Regions from separate parts of the Alteromonas macleodii ATCC 27126 genome, predicted to be linked through region 2. Evidence: predicted binding sites of a transcription regulator. Region 2 holds the regulator's gene; the other holds the start of a gene.
The links. Region 2 encodes sigma-54, which starts transcription at its own class of promoters, with help from an activator protein. Its sites were predicted from a motif close to GTTGGCACGNNNNTNGNNT; they were not measured.
Positions count from the first base shown of each region.

Region 1 (7,432 bases), 960 kb from region 2:
TGTGGTGGACGGTGACAAACATTTACGTAATCTACAGGCGCAATTAGAAGCCGCTGAAAAAAGCGGCGACGGTGTAAAGATTGGCCAAATTCACGGGCAGCTCGAGCAAGCGGGAGCATACGACGTGGAAGCTCGCGCAGCGACCATTCTGTCGGGTCTTGGGTTTACCAATGTGCAGTTAAGCGCACCAGTTAGCGATTTTTCAGGTGGCTGGCGTATGCGCTTAAACCTAGCTCAAGCGCTGCTTTGTCCTTCAGACTTACTGCTGCTTGATGAACCTACTAACCACTTAGACTTAGACGCCGTTATTTGGCTAGAGAAATGGCTTCAACGCTATGCGGGAACGCTGTTGCTGATTTCTCACGATAAAGCCTTTATCGACAACACGGTTGCGCAAATTATCAGTGTTGAACAACAGAAGCTTATCACCTACACCGGTAACTACTCGTCTTACGAAACCCAGCGCGCTGAACGTATTCGCTTGCAAAACATTGAATATGAAAAGCAGCAGCAAAAAGTAGCGCACCTCAATTCGTTTATTACCCGGTTTAAAGCTAAAGCGAGTAAAGCTAAGCAAGCGCAAAGTCGTATTAAGCAGTTGGAGAAAATGGAAACCTTGTTGCCAGCCCATATGGCAAGCCCATTTAGCTTTTCTTTTGCGCCGCCGTCGGCACTGCCAAACCCGCTTGTGCAAATGGAAAAGATACAGCTGGGTTACGACGACCATATTGTGCTGCAACAGGTGAAACTCAATTTAGTACCTGGCAGCAGAATAGGTCTTCTAGGTCGAAACGGGCAGGGTAAGTCTACGCTAATCAAACTATTGGCGGGTGTGCATGCGCCAAAGCAAGGTATCTTTAATACCGCAAAAGGCTTAAAGATTGGTTACTTTGCTCAGCATCAGTTAGAAACATTAGATGCTAACGCTACTCCGCTTCTTCATTTGCAACGCATTGACGAAAAAGCCACCGAGCAGCGACTTCGCGACTATCTGGGCGGATTTGGATTTAATGGCGATGAAGCGTTAGCGCCCGTGGCACCTATGTCGGGCGGTGAAAAGGCGCGCTTAGTATTGGCGTTAATTGTTTATCAGAAGCCTAACTTATTGCTGCTGGATGAGCCTACCAACCACTTAGATTTGGAAATGCGCCATGCGCTAAATATCGCGCTTCAAGGTTTTGAAGGCGCCATGGTACTGGTCTCGCACGACCGCTTCTTACTCTCCTCGGTATGTGAGGATTTCTATTTGGTAGACAGTGGCGAAGTTGAACCATTTAAAGGCGACTTGGACGACTATCGCGACTGGATTTTAAAACAGCAGGCAGCGGAAAAAGCTAAGGCCAACAGCGACGCCAAAAACGAAGAGCAACAAGAGACTGGCGCGCAGAGTAAGCCGGAACGCAAATTAGATCGTAAAGAAGAAAAACGCCGTGAAGCCGAGTTTAGGCAAAGGGTTGCGCCACTTAAAAAAGCCATTGAAAAACACGAAAAAGCCATGGAAAAATGTGGTGCTGCTTTGGCTGAGGTGGAAGCGTCACTTGCCGATACTTCGCTTTACAGCGAAGACAAAAAGGCGCAGCTTATGGGCCTACTCGACAAGCAAACTCAACTTAAGCAACAGCTTGAGGAAGAAGAGATGGCATGGCTGGATGCCCAAGAGCAAATTGAGTTAAAACGAGAAGAGTATGACAATGCCAACGCCTAATATCGAAAACCGCGCGTTTTGGGAGTATAGCGTTTCTCGCTATACCAAAGGTGATATGGCTCCCCTTGCGCTTTTACTGCAAGACAACCACAAGGTTAATGTAAACGTTCTCTTGCTGATTTGCTGGTGTTTAGAGAATAATGTCATCATTAATTTGCCACAGCTTAAGGCAGTGATTGCGGCATCAAGTGCGACCGAAGAAAAGTTACAGTATCACCGTGCAAGGCGAAAGGCTGCGAGCCCCGAAAAAGGCGGAGACCAAGCAGAATATGACGCACTCAAAGCACAAGAGCTAGAGCTTGAAAGACAGCAGCAGCACGATATTGTTGCGTCGTTCAATGAGCAGCCAGTCACGCATCTGGGGCAAGGGCAATCTGTATCGTCTAACGTATTTAACGCGTCTATCGCAGCGTTTATAAATGCATACGGACTGCGAGACAACAACGAGGCGCGCCAACTAGTGAGCCTAGTGGTTAACCAACTATCGTAAAAACACAATAAGAAAACAAAATGAGTAAATCAGCGCTATCGCATGGAAAGATAATAAAAAGCAGCTTTAAGGTGCCAGGGTGGGCGAAGAACCGTCATGTGCAAACCATATGGCCGCGTTTTATTCAAAAGCGGTTGCCTTTGTCTTACGACATGGAGCGTCTCACATTACCCGATGACGACTTCGTCGATGTGGCGTGGGGGCCAAAACCGCAGGAAACATCGGGTATCGTGGTGATGTTTCATGGTTTAGAAGGCAGCATTAAGTCGCATTACGCGAACGATATGATGGCTCAATTGTCAGTGAATGGTTGGCAGGTGGTGATGATGCACTATCGCGGCTGTAGCGGCGTGCCAAATTTAAAAGCGCGGGCGTATCACAGTGGAGAAACAGAAGACCCCAGCTTTTTCTTAGAGTGGCTTCACGATAAATTTCCACGAATTCCTAAAGTGGCCATCGGCTTTTCCCTTGGCGGCAACATGCTATTGAAACTGTTGGGCGAAAACCCTGCGCAAAAGTGGCTTAAGGCAGCGATTGCCATTTCTTCACCTCTTAAACTTTCTGAATGCGCTAAATCAATTAACCAGGGTTTTTCTCGCGTATATCAAAAGTATTTACTTACTAGCATGAAGGATACGCTGCGTAAGAAAATGGAGTACATCGATTATCGCAAGCTTATACAGCTAACAAAAACTGATGTGGAAGAGATCACCAGCTTTACCCAATTCGACGAGAAGATCACAGCGCCGCTTCACGGCTTTGCAGACGCTCAAGACTACTATGAAAAGTGTAGTGCGTATCACTTTTTAAGCGCGATCCACTGTCCTACACTGGTATTGCATAGCATTGATGACCCCTTTATGAATCACTTAATTGTGCCTAAGGAAGAAGAGCTTGCGCGCAACGTTACCGTGGAGCTAAGTGAACGAGGCGGTCACGTTGGGTTCATGCAAGGTTCTATATTAAATCCTAAAGTATGGCTGCACGAACGGGTGAAGCGTTTTGTAAGTGAAGCCTTACCTGTAAATACTACGTGTCGTTATGTCAGCCGCTAATGTTGATGTCCTAATAATTTACCCAAACGCTTTTTATCAGGAGTGTGAATGATAATCCCCATTGACGCGCTAGAAGCCGATACGCTTTATAGCTTGGCTGAGTCTTTTGTTCTGCGAGAGGGCACGGACTACGGCGCTGAAGAAGTTGCGCTAGATGTGAAAGTGCAGCAAGTGTTAAACAGACTTAAATCGGGTGAGGCGGTGCTGGTCTATTCAGAGCTTCATGAAAGTGTAGATATCAAAAGAAAAGAAGATATTGAGCCAAGCGAAGCTGAAGAACAATAGACACAAAAAAGCCGGGTCGAGCAACCCGGCTACCTACCTGAGGAGAGGAAGGCTTAAAACGCGTAACGTGCAGTTACCTGCATAATGTCTAAATCATCAATGATTCTGTAGTTTGCACCCACAGCCCATTGTGGCGTGATGTAATAGTTAGCGCCTACTCTAAATGTCGCTTCACCATCGTCTACATCGTAGTAGCCAACTTCACCCGCCAGCTCTACCTGCTCTGTGATCATCGAGCGAAGGCCAGCATTAATGCTGTAACCTGTTTCATCGTTTACATCACCGTCGATACGCTCTAAGTTGGCACCAAAATACGCGTCTGTTTTCGCGTTAACAGGTAAACGGTAACCCGCACCTAGTGTCAGCATATCAAAGTCAAAGTTGCCCTCTTCAAAGAAGCTATACTCGCCGTTTAGGTACCAGTTGCTGTTCAATAGGTATTTACCGTTAACGGTTAAACCGTCTGGTTCAAAAGACTCATTGTCGTCAAAGTCCATTTTGGTGTAACCACCTTCTACGTAACGCCAGTCAGGCTTGTCGGCCATAGCTGTAAGAGGAAGTGTTGCCGCAGTTAGTGCTGCTGCAATAAGTGTGAATGATTTACGCATGTGATAACTCCTTAGTATGTTCAGTAACCCACCTTGTTCACCGCAAACGTTTTCGTTGTTTAAACACGTTCTAGGTACTCTATAAAGCTCTAACCTTTTCATAATGGTTCTAGTCTTTACACAATGGCTCTAGACAGTTTGCAAAACGTGTTGCAAGTCAGTGCTTTACGACACACTGCAAAAGGCTACTTGGTTGATGAACACAAAGCCGTACTTGCCTTCATGCCATCTTTATTATTTCCGTTAAGAAATAGTGTCCGATTTATTTATCAACATGATAAATAGCAAAGCGTTTGCCAACTTCGTACTAAATCACTATTTTGATATGTCTTAATTTATCTATGTTACTAATATTTATAGATAAAATGCGTCTGGCTTTTTAGAGGCTACACATTTGAAATGTTCAAAATCAAAGTTTGATGTATTCCTAGTAAAACGTTGGCACACAAAACTGTCTCTAAAAAACAACAGTTATCCTTTTGTCTAACTCATCGGACATTTTTACAAGCCAGTGTTCTCCAATAATCCACAATGTGTGTGTTTGTAAGGCATTGTAAATTATGAAAAATATAAAAAATAACGGCGACTATTTCGTGTTGGAACAGCTTTTGCTCAAGTCTCTGTGTGTTATCCAACATTCACTTTAGCTCTTGGGCAAGGAATTCGGTTTTTCACGATATTAGTGGATAAAGAAAGGAAGAGAGCGCCTTTCTCGCGTGGCTTCAATCAATACCGTTTTTGTAAAAGACGCTTTTCAGTAAGTAAGGCGTGTAACGAGTTGTTGATGGTCATCTGGATAACCATTGTTTTCATAAGGAGAGGACAAATGGCTAAGCCAGTTTCGATTTTCGGTAAAGATTTACAAACGAATGTGCGTCAGCGCAATAAGCTGTCACACCTTCTTTTAGCGATGAGCAGTGTCATCGCATTATTTGCGTTTCATCAAGCCGGTGCAGTTGAGGTTAACAACGATAATCAGCCTCAAAAAGCATCGCCGGTTCTTCAGTCAATTATTGATGCTGCACGCCAGTCAGCGACAGAGAGCTACGAGCAGGACGATCACGGGTTAAACAGCAAGCTTAAAGAAATTGACTACACTACGTATCGTTCAATTCGCTTCAAGCCCGAGCAGAGTCTTTGGCATGACGAGAATGACTACGAACTGCAGTTTTTTCACCCGGGTTTTTTATATGAATACCCCGTCACTATCCACACTATTGGTGAAAGCAATAAGCCTGAACGCCTAGCGTTCAACAGTGACATGTTCAACTACGACGGGTCTGCGTCGGGGTTAGCTGGGCTAACGGACGAAAAGTCAGGCTTTGCTGGATTTCGCGTTCACTACCCTATCAAGAACGAAGAGTACAAAGACGAATTTGCTGTATTTTTGGGGGCATCGTACTTCCGTCTTGTAGGTAAAAATCAAGTGTACGGTATCTCTGCACGAGGTCTTGCGATTGATACGGCGCTAGCCAAAGGCGAAGAGTTCCCCCACTTCACTGAGTTCTGGGTCATAGAACCGAGTGAGGGTAAACCTATTACTGTTTATGCGCGTCTTGAAAGCCCTTCTGTAGCGGGCGCGTACAAATTTGTTATACAGCCTGATATTGATACCAGCGTTAAAGTAGAGAGTTGGTTATTTGCCAGAGATGACGTGAGCAAGCTAGGCATTGCACCATTTACCAGTATGTTCTTGTATGGCGAGAACACAGAAAAGCGTCATGACGACTATCGTCCAGAGGTGCATGATAGTGACGGTGTGCTCATGGTAACTCACGCTGGTGAAGAAATTTGGCGTCCACTGACTAATCCTGCACGCCTTCAAGTCACGTCACTTAGCGACGCAAACCCTAAAGGATTCGGCATGCTTCAACGCGACGGCGAATGGGATAATTACCTCGACGCAGAGGCCAATTACCATATACGCCCAGGGCTATGGGTGACGCCAGAAGCTGGTTTTGAAAAAGGCCGATTAGAAGTCGTCGAAATTCCAACTAAATCCGAAATACACGACAATATCGTGGCTTTTTGGACGCCTGAAAAGCCATTCAATTCGGGCGAATCACTGTATTTCGCTTACGAGCTTAAAACCGTAGAACAAAATCCGTTTGTCAGTGAACTGGCCTCAGTAGTACGTACCCGCCAAGGCAAGGCTGTGTTGCCGGGTGACGAGTTTAAAAACGACAGTCTAAATACGACACGACAGTTCAGCGTGGACTTCAGCGCGCCTTCTGCCATTGCTTTTGATAACGAGTCGATGAAGTTGGTGGTACAGGGTACTAACGGCACGATTTCTCAGCAGCGACTTTACCCCGTTGCTGATGGACAAGAGTGGCGGGCCACCTTCTTTGTTAAGCCGAAAGAAAAGCAGACGGTAGATATGCGCGCTTACATAGAGAAAGACGGTAAACGTGTGAGTGAGGTTTGGAATTATGTCTACCAACCAAAATAATCGCGCTTGCGCAGCGGTATCGGACGAGGCTAAAGCCGTGCCTCAGGTTAAAAGTGATGGCACTGCACGTGCTTCACATTTCATCTTAAAAGGAGAGCATATGCGTTTGTTTATCATGGCAATGCTAGTTATTCCAAGCACGGCACTGGCCGGTTGGAGTTTGTACGAAATCTTTTTACCTAACGGCCTTACCAACCTAGAGATTGCACAGCTGGGGTTGGGGCTAACCCTGTTCGCATGGTTGTGTATGGCGTTTTGGACAGGCATTATCGGTTTCTTTTTACAGCTTTTTAACGTCGACCCGTTGAGCTTGTGCAGAAATCAAACGCCTCCTGATGCTACTACTCCATTAACGCAAAAGCACGCCGTGGTCATGCCGGTTTATAACGAAGATACCCGCCGTATTATGGTGGGGTTTGAAGCTTGTATTCGCGAATTAATGGAAAGTGACAACAGTTCTAAATTCGACTTTTTCATGCTCAGCGACACCCGCGATATGGAAAAAGCGGATGCAGAGCTACGTGCCTTTACCCGTTTGAAAAAGCGTTTAGGTGCCTTCTCTAGTCAAGTGTTTTATCGTCGTCGCGAACAAAACCTGCACAGAAAAGTGGGTAACCTTAAAGAGTTTTGTGAACGCTGGGGTGCAAACTACGAGTCAATGATTGTATTAGATGCCGACAGCGTAATGACTGGAGAGCGCATGCAAGACTTGGCGCGTCGTATTGAGCAAAACCCTGATACGGCGTTAGTGCAGACCATTCCAATGCCGGTACGTCAAAACACCTTCTTTGGTCGTTTTGTGCAGTTTGCTGCTCATCTTTACAGCCCAATGTTGGC
Region 1 is NC_018632.1:4,459,263-4,466,694, reverse strand. Features, by position in the region: gene MASE_RS19035 (ATP-binding cassette domain-containing protein) at 1-1,705, shown strand, start outside; gene MASE_RS19030 (TIGR02444 family protein) at 1,686-2,195, shown strand; gene MASE_RS19025 (hydrolase) at 2,216-3,250, shown strand; gene MASE_RS19020 (YheU family protein) at 3,299-3,535, shown strand; gene MASE_RS19015 (outer membrane beta-barrel protein) at 3,589-4,143, opposite strand; gene MASE_RS19010 (OpgD/OpgG family glucan biosynthesis protein) at 4,970-6,595, shown strand; gene mdoH (glucans biosynthesis glucosyltransferase MdoH) at 6,576-7,432, shown strand, end outside.
Region 1: a site for sigma-54 is predicted at 4,739-4,757, ahead of MASE_RS19010 (OpgD/OpgG family glucan biosynthesis protein). Genes of this name have one in related genera too.

Region 2 (7,432 bases):
ATCTTCGTCGTCATCAAGACCCGCCATACTCATCATCGAGTGCTCGGCGTCCTCACGAATAATATCAACCACGTCATCAATGGTAATTCGGCCCACTAAGCGATGGTTTTCATCTACAACAGGTGCTGAAAGCCAATTGTATCGCTCGAACAGGCTCGCCACTTCGTCGTCTGGCATATTCACAGGAATCGCTTCAGATTCCTCGTCCATAACGTCAGACACTTTATCGTCGGTATCTGCGGTGAGTAAACGGGTAACCGGAACAATACCAACAAGGTTGTCAGTTCGGTTTACCACGTAAAACGTATCCGTATTCTCAGGTAGCTCACCTTTTAAGCGGATATAGCGCAGAACCACGTCAATGGTCACATCTGGACGTAATGTGATGGTGTCGGTGTTCATGATGAAACCAGCGGTTTCCTCACCGTAAGACAGCGCTTGCTCTGCGCGCACGCGATCTTGTGCATCCATCGAATCTAGAATATCGGCCAATACTGGCTCGGGAAGGCTGCTTAGCGTCTCTGCTAAGTCATCGGTATCCATCTCTTCAAGTGCGTCAACCACATTAGCGGGAAGCATTTTTGTAATGATACCGTTTCGAACATCGTCAGACAGTTCTTCTAAAATGTCGCCGTGAAAGTCACCATCAATGAGCTCCCATAATTCGTCACGGGTTCTGCTAGGGCTAGATTCAAGAATGTGGGCGACGTCTGAAGGCGGTAATTCAAGCAGAAGCTTACGTACAGATACGAATTGACCGTTGGTCAACGCAGCGTTGAGTGCGCGTAACTGAGTTTGTACGTATTTAGAAACAAGCGCTTCTGCCATAAGGCGTTATTCCTACAAGCTAAAAGATGAACAATGCAGGCCATAGAGCCTAAGTGGGCGTAGAATATCGCAATTATGATGAGTCTGTCATGATAATTGCGTAGGTTTTGCGCAGGATTTTAAGATAACTGCGCTAAGTGTTGATTAATTGGTCAATGGATTGGGCAAGTAAGACTATTCGTCTTCGTTAAATCTGCCCTCAATAAGCTCTTCAATAGCTGCAAGTGCATCAACAGCATCACTGCCGTCCACAATCACGTCTACCTGTTCACCTTGATGGCTTTCAAGCATCATTAATCCCAATACACTGCTTGCGTCTGCTTCTTTATCGCCTTTTTTTAAGATGATTTTAGCGTCGAATTGATTAGCCAGTTTAACCAGTTGGGTCGCCGCTCTTGCATGCAACCCTAACTTATTGACGATAGTTAGCGTTTTTTGAATAGTCATTACTGATTCAGCTCTCTATGACGAATTTGAACATCAGGGTGTATTTCACTGAAGGTTTTCGACAGGGTCTGTGCGATATAAACCGAACGGTGTTGGCCACCAGTACAGCCAATCGCTACGGTTACGTAACTTCTGTTATTGCGCTCTAAATGAGGCAGCCATGTCGTTATTAAATTCTGAATTTGCCAAATGAACTTGGTCACTACAGGCTGCGACCCCAAAAATACTTCTACTGGTGCGTCTAATCCGGTCAGATGTTTAAGGTCGGGCTCCCAATGGGGGTTAGGTAAAAAGCGGGCATCAAAAACGTAATCCGCATCTTTAGGAATACCGTGCTTAAAGCCAAACGACTCAAACACAAGCACAAGGCGTGAGCTTTTCTTACCCAAGATACGCTCTCGAATTAACTCTGCCAGTTGGTGAATGGTAAGCTTATCTGTGTCTAAATATAAATCTGCGCGTTCAGCAATAGGAGCAAGTAGGGCTGACTCGGCTTTAATGGCTTCTGAAAGCGATTTATTAAGCTTGGCGAGAGGGTGAAGACGACGTGTTTCGCTAAAACGCTTAACCAGTACATCATCGCTCGCGTCAATGTAAACAATGGTCATCGACCACGAAGAAGGCAGGTAGTCTAGAATTTCTACCAAATCGTCAGGATTTTTAGGTAAGTTTCTCACATCGATACTTACCGCAACCTGATCGTACTCGTCAACAACTGTATGGGTTAAGGTGGGAAGTAAGTTTACAGGGATATTATCAACACAGTAATAACCTAAATCTTCCAATGCGCGAAGTGCGACAGACTTACCAGACCCCGAACGACCACTGATTATTATCAGCTTCACCTACTTTCTCCCTAATACTCTGGTTTTATCACATACGCGTTGTTGAATTAGGCGCCTACTAAACGGTTAATAGGCGCTTAATGTTTAACTTAATGCAGATAGAATATCGTCGCTTGTCGTTGCGCGACGTATTGCTTTAATCGTTTCTTTGTCGCTTAGTTTACCAGCCACGGTGGCCAGCGTTTGAAGGTGTCCTTCGGTCTGTTCCTCGGGAACGAGTAGCGCAAAAAAGATGTCTACGGGTTTCTCGTCAAGGGCGTCAAAGTCGATTGCTGGCGTGCTGGTTACAACAATGGCAATCACTTTCTCAAGGCCCGGCAGGCGTCCGTGGGGCAGGGCGATACCATTGCCAATGCCTGTACTACCCATACGCTCTCGAGCCATCAAACTGTTGAGTATCGTTGCCTGATCAATGTTCTCGTTTTGCTTGGCAGCGATATCAGCGATGATCTCAAGAATTCGCTTTTTACTATTACACTGAACCGCACACTCGGTGCGGTCCAGACTTACGATGGCTTGTATATCCATGCTTAATTAACTACTAATGTTTTTTCAGTTTTTCCTTATGCTTGATTACCTGCCGGTCGAGTTTATCAACCATGCTGTCAATCGCCGCATACATGTCGGTATTTTCTGAGGATGCGAATACTTCAGCGCCACTTAAATGAACGGTCGCTTCGGCTTTTTGATTTAATTTTTCAACGTTCAGGATGACATGCACATTAGAAATGTGATCAAAGTGACGTTCAAGTTTGCTGAACTTCGTATCGACATAATTACGCAAAGAGTCGGTGATTTCGACATGATGACCAGTAAGGTTGATTTGCATATTTCGTCTTCCTTATATTATTAAGCCCGATTAAATAAGGCTTTTGCGTTGGTTCGACGGCGGGATCGACAACGATTCCCGGTACTTTGCTATTGTTCGCCGGGCAACTTTAATGCCTTGTTCGGCCAACAATGAAGCAATCTTGCTATCACTTAGCGGCTTGCTAGGCTTTTCAGCGGCCACTAATTTCTTGATCAATGCACGAATCGCTGTAGATGAACATTCACCACCAGACTCTGTTGCAACGTGGCTTGAGAAGAAATACTTCAATTCGAAGATTCCACGTGGCGTATGCATGTACTTTTGCGTTGTCACTCGCGAAATAGTGGATTCGTGCATATCTACCATTTCTGCGACATCATTTAGCACCATTGGTTTCATCATTTCCGGGCCGTGCTCAAAAAAGCCCATTTGCTGCTGCACAATGCAGTTTGCAACCTTCATTAAGGTTTCGTTACGAGATTCAAGGCTCTTTATGAACCACTTAGCCTCTTGCATGTGTGAGCGGATGAATTGTGAATCGCTACTATTCTTGGCACGGCGACTCATTGCAGCGTATTGTTGATTTACGCTTAACTTAGGCAGACTGTCGGGGTTCAGCTCAACCACCCAACGGCCATTTTTCTTGGTTACTGAGACATCAGGAATAACGTACTCAGGCTCTTTAGTAACTAAAGCACTACCTGGGCGAGGATTCAAGGTTTGCAGTAAACGCATTGCCTCGCGTAGCTGATCTTCTTTCAATCGGCTTTTACGCATAAGCGTACGATAGTCTTTGCTGCTCAGTAAGTCAGAGTACTCTTCAATCAGTTGCTTTGCTTCAGCAAGCCACGGTGTGTCTTCTGAAAACTGGCGCAATTGCACCATCAAACATTCTTGTGGAGAGCGTGAGCCAGAACCAATAGGGTCGAACATCTGAATGCGCTTAAGCACACATTCTATTTCGTCCATTTCAATCGGCTCTTCCATATCATCATCGTTAACCGCTTCTAAAATATCATCAAGGGTAACGGTTAAATAACCTGACTCGTCAATAGAGTCGATGATTGCTGTAGCGATTGCGCGATCGGTATCCGAGAAGTGGGTAAGGCGCATTTGCCAAAGAAGGTGCTCTTGAATATCTTCAGTAGTCTCACCTTGGAAGATTTGCTCGTCGTCATTGGATGGACCCGGAGCTGGCGAAGATGAAGCAGAGTAGTATTCGTCCCATGTGCTGTCGATTGGCAGCTCATCGGGAAGATCGTTTTTCTCAAGTGCATCGCCGGCTTCTAGTGTGTCACTAGATGCAGAAGCAGTGGCCTCAGAGCCGCTGTCATCGTTGTCGATATTGTTCTTTTCTAGTTGCGGCTCGTCGTTACCTTCTTCAACTTCTAATAGCGGATTAGAATCGAGCGCTTCTTGGATCTCTTGTTGAAGATCAAGTGTAGAAAGCTGCAGCAGTTTAATGGCCTGCTGAAGCTGTGGTGTCATGGTAAGTTGTTGGCTAAATTTTAGCTGTAAAGATGGTTTCATCTACGTCTTATTTAAATGCTCTAAATTGAATATACCAGAGCGAAACTGAAAAATGGCAATTCGGTTACATTAACTATAGCCTGAATTGTTCGCCTAGGTATACATCCCTTACTTTTTGATTACTTAAAACCTGTTCCGCCGTTCCTTGCGCAATAAGCTCGCCATGACTCACAATGTACGCCTTTTCACAAACATCCAATGTCTCTCGTACGTTATGGTCTGTGATAAGGATTCCAATACCCCTATCGCGAAGATGTTGTATTATCTTCTTTATATCATTAACTGATATTGGATCAACACCAGCAAATGGTTCGTCTAACAAAATAAATTGCGGTTTTGCTGCCAGAGCGCGGGCAATCTCAACGCGACGGCGTTCGCCCCCTGACAAACTCATCCCCGTACTATTACGTATATGGTTAATATTAAATTCATCAAGTAGCGCATCAGCTTCTTCTTCTTGCTGTTGTGAATTTAAATCTTTACGGGTTTGCAAAATGGCCATGATATTTTCATGCACTGTGAGCTTTCTGAAAATAGAGGCTTCCTGCGGTAGGTAGCCAATTCCGCGGCGTGCGCGCTCGTGCATGGGCTGATGAGTTAGCTCATTGTCGTCGATTTCAATCTTGCCTTTATCCAGATTCACTAAACCAACAATCATGTAGAATGTGGTGGTCTTACCAGCGCCATTTGGGCCAAGAAGACCAACAATTTGACCCGTTGAGACAGACAGACTTACATCTCGAACAACCTGTCTTGACTTGTAAGCCTTAGCAAGATTTTTAGCGCTCAAAGTTGCCATTGCTATTCATTGCCCTCGTTGTCTTTTTTGTCTTTCTTAGACGAAGTTTTGCGAATGGTCTCAGGTGTGAATACTGTGGTCACTCGACCCTCACCATCCTTACCTGCGCCGCCAGTCGCTAGCAATTGCTCGGTAATCATATCGAACGTGATGTTGTCACCCTGTACTTTACTGGTGTCTTGTTTCAACTCTGCGTTTCCAGCAAGAGAAATCGTTCGGTTCACCACTTCATAGCGTATTTCATTAGCTTTTGCCGAAACTGGCGTGCCGTCTTCCAATTGCTGGGAATAGCTTGCAGGCTTTCCTCTAGCAATAAATATTTCACGACCACCACCGTCAGTGGCAATTACTTCCACTTCGTCAGCTTCAATAACCAAAGAGCCTTGAGTTATGAGTACGTCGTCTTTGTACAACGCGGTTTTATTTTTACCGTCGATAAACTGGGTGTTCGAGCCTATTTTTATGGGCTGCGAAAAATCATCTTCACTGGCGTGTACCGCACCGCTAGCGATGGCAAGCAATAAACTAGTTGCTAGGGGAATAAGTGGTTTGTACATGATCTAAAAGCTCGTATTCTTGTGTGCGTAAATTCGCGTTAAACCCATTACTTAAAATGACATATTGGGTGCCCAGTATTTCAACGGGTTGGTCAGATGTCATTTGCTTGGTTTCTAAATTAATTTGAATGTACTCGGTCGATATACTTCTGACAAAGTCATCGCCAGTTTGGTTCTCAATATTAACTTGGTTTTCCAGCTGGATTAGCTCGTTATTGTATAGTGTACCTTCATCAGCGGTTACCACCCATGGTGATGACGCGTTTTCTGTATAAAGGGTGTATTTAGGTTGCTGAAACAATACAAAGCCAAGCTGGTCGTAATGCTCCATCGACTCTGCAAATACTTTGTGATTTAACTCACCGTCTTGATTGTACAGCGTAGTGGTTAGATTTTTTGCTTTGTAGGCGGGCTTTAGCGCATCGTTTTCACGATTCCCCTGCGTTTCAGGCTGCTCTTCCATCCACGTAGGGATGTACATCAGCATCGCCAGAATAAATAGCGCCGATATACTTAATCCTAAGCGATTAAAGCCAAACAGGCTCATACACTAGCTCCAAAAATCTCATTTGCTACCCCTTTGGCCTGCAAAATGGTATCCGATATTTCTCGGACCGCGCCAAACCCTCCGGGAAGGGTCGTAATCCAGTTTGCTTGTTTTGCTACGTAAGGATGGGCATCGGCAACCGCAATTTTAACCGCAACGTGCTTGTACATACCCGTATCTGGCATGTCATCACCTACCGCAGCCACTTCGTCAGTGTTTAACTCAAGGTGCTTCATCAGGTCGCTAAGCGCGTCTGCTTTATTCTCTTCGCCTTGAATTATATGTGCAACATTCAGTGCCTTCATTCTATTTTCAACAATGGCAGAGCGACGTCCAGTAATAACCGCGACATTCACTCCATTGCTCACTAGCGCTTTTACACCATATCCATCACGGGTATGGAATGCTTTAAGTTCTTCACCGTCGTTACCTAAGTAAATTCGGCCATCTGAGAACACACCATCAACGTCGCATACCAGCAACTTTATCTTGGCTAGTTTTGCGAAAAGCGAGTCATTTATTTCCGTGTACAAGGTGGTTGTCATTTAAAGCACTCCTGCTTTTAGTAGCATATGCATGTTAAAAGCCCCAACAGGTTTGCGCTTATCGTCAGTAACCATTAACGCACTAATTTTATGGGTTTCCATCAAATTCAGGGCTTCTACAGCCAGCTGACCTGCGGTGGTAGTCTTGCCGCCTTTAGTCATTACTTCTTCTACTGTCGCACTGTGTACGTCTACGCGGGCATCGAGGATTCGTCGTAGGTCGCCATCCGTAAAGACGCCTGTCAGCGTACCGTCTGCCGCTATCACGCCTGTCATACCCAATCCCTTTTTAGATATTTCCAGCAGTGCGTCAGCGACAGAAGCACTGGCATGGACAAGGGGGATATCACTGCCGCTTAGCATGATATCGCTAACTTTAAGCAGAAGTTTTCTGCCTAAACTACCGCCTGGGTGCGAAAGCGCAAAGTCATCTGAGGTGAAACCTTTTTGGTCGAGCAGTGCTACCGCAAGCGCATCACCCATAACCAGTGTGGCGGTTGTGCTTGACGTAGGAGCAAGACCT
Region 2 is NC_018632.1:765,450-772,881, forward strand. Features, by position in the region: gene mgtE (magnesium transporter) at 1-828, opposite strand, end outside; gene MASE_RS03315 (HPr family phosphocarrier protein) at 1,003-1,275, opposite strand; gene rapZ (RNase adapter RapZ) at 1,275-2,120, opposite strand; gene ptsN (PTS IIA-like nitrogen regulatory protein PtsN) at 2,205-2,648, opposite strand; gene hpf (ribosome hibernation promoting factor) at 2,662-2,949, opposite strand; gene MASE_RS03335 (RNA polymerase factor sigma-54) at 2,980-4,461, opposite strand; gene lptB (LPS export ABC transporter ATP-binding protein) at 4,535-5,260, opposite strand; gene lptA (lipopolysaccharide transport periplasmic protein LptA) at 5,263-5,817, opposite strand; gene lptC (LPS export ABC transporter periplasmic protein LptC) at 5,786-6,364, opposite strand; gene kdsC (3-deoxy-manno-octulosonate-8-phosphatase KdsC) at 6,361-6,909, opposite strand; gene MASE_RS03360 (KpsF/GutQ family sugar-phosphate isomerase) at 6,910-7,432, opposite strand, start outside.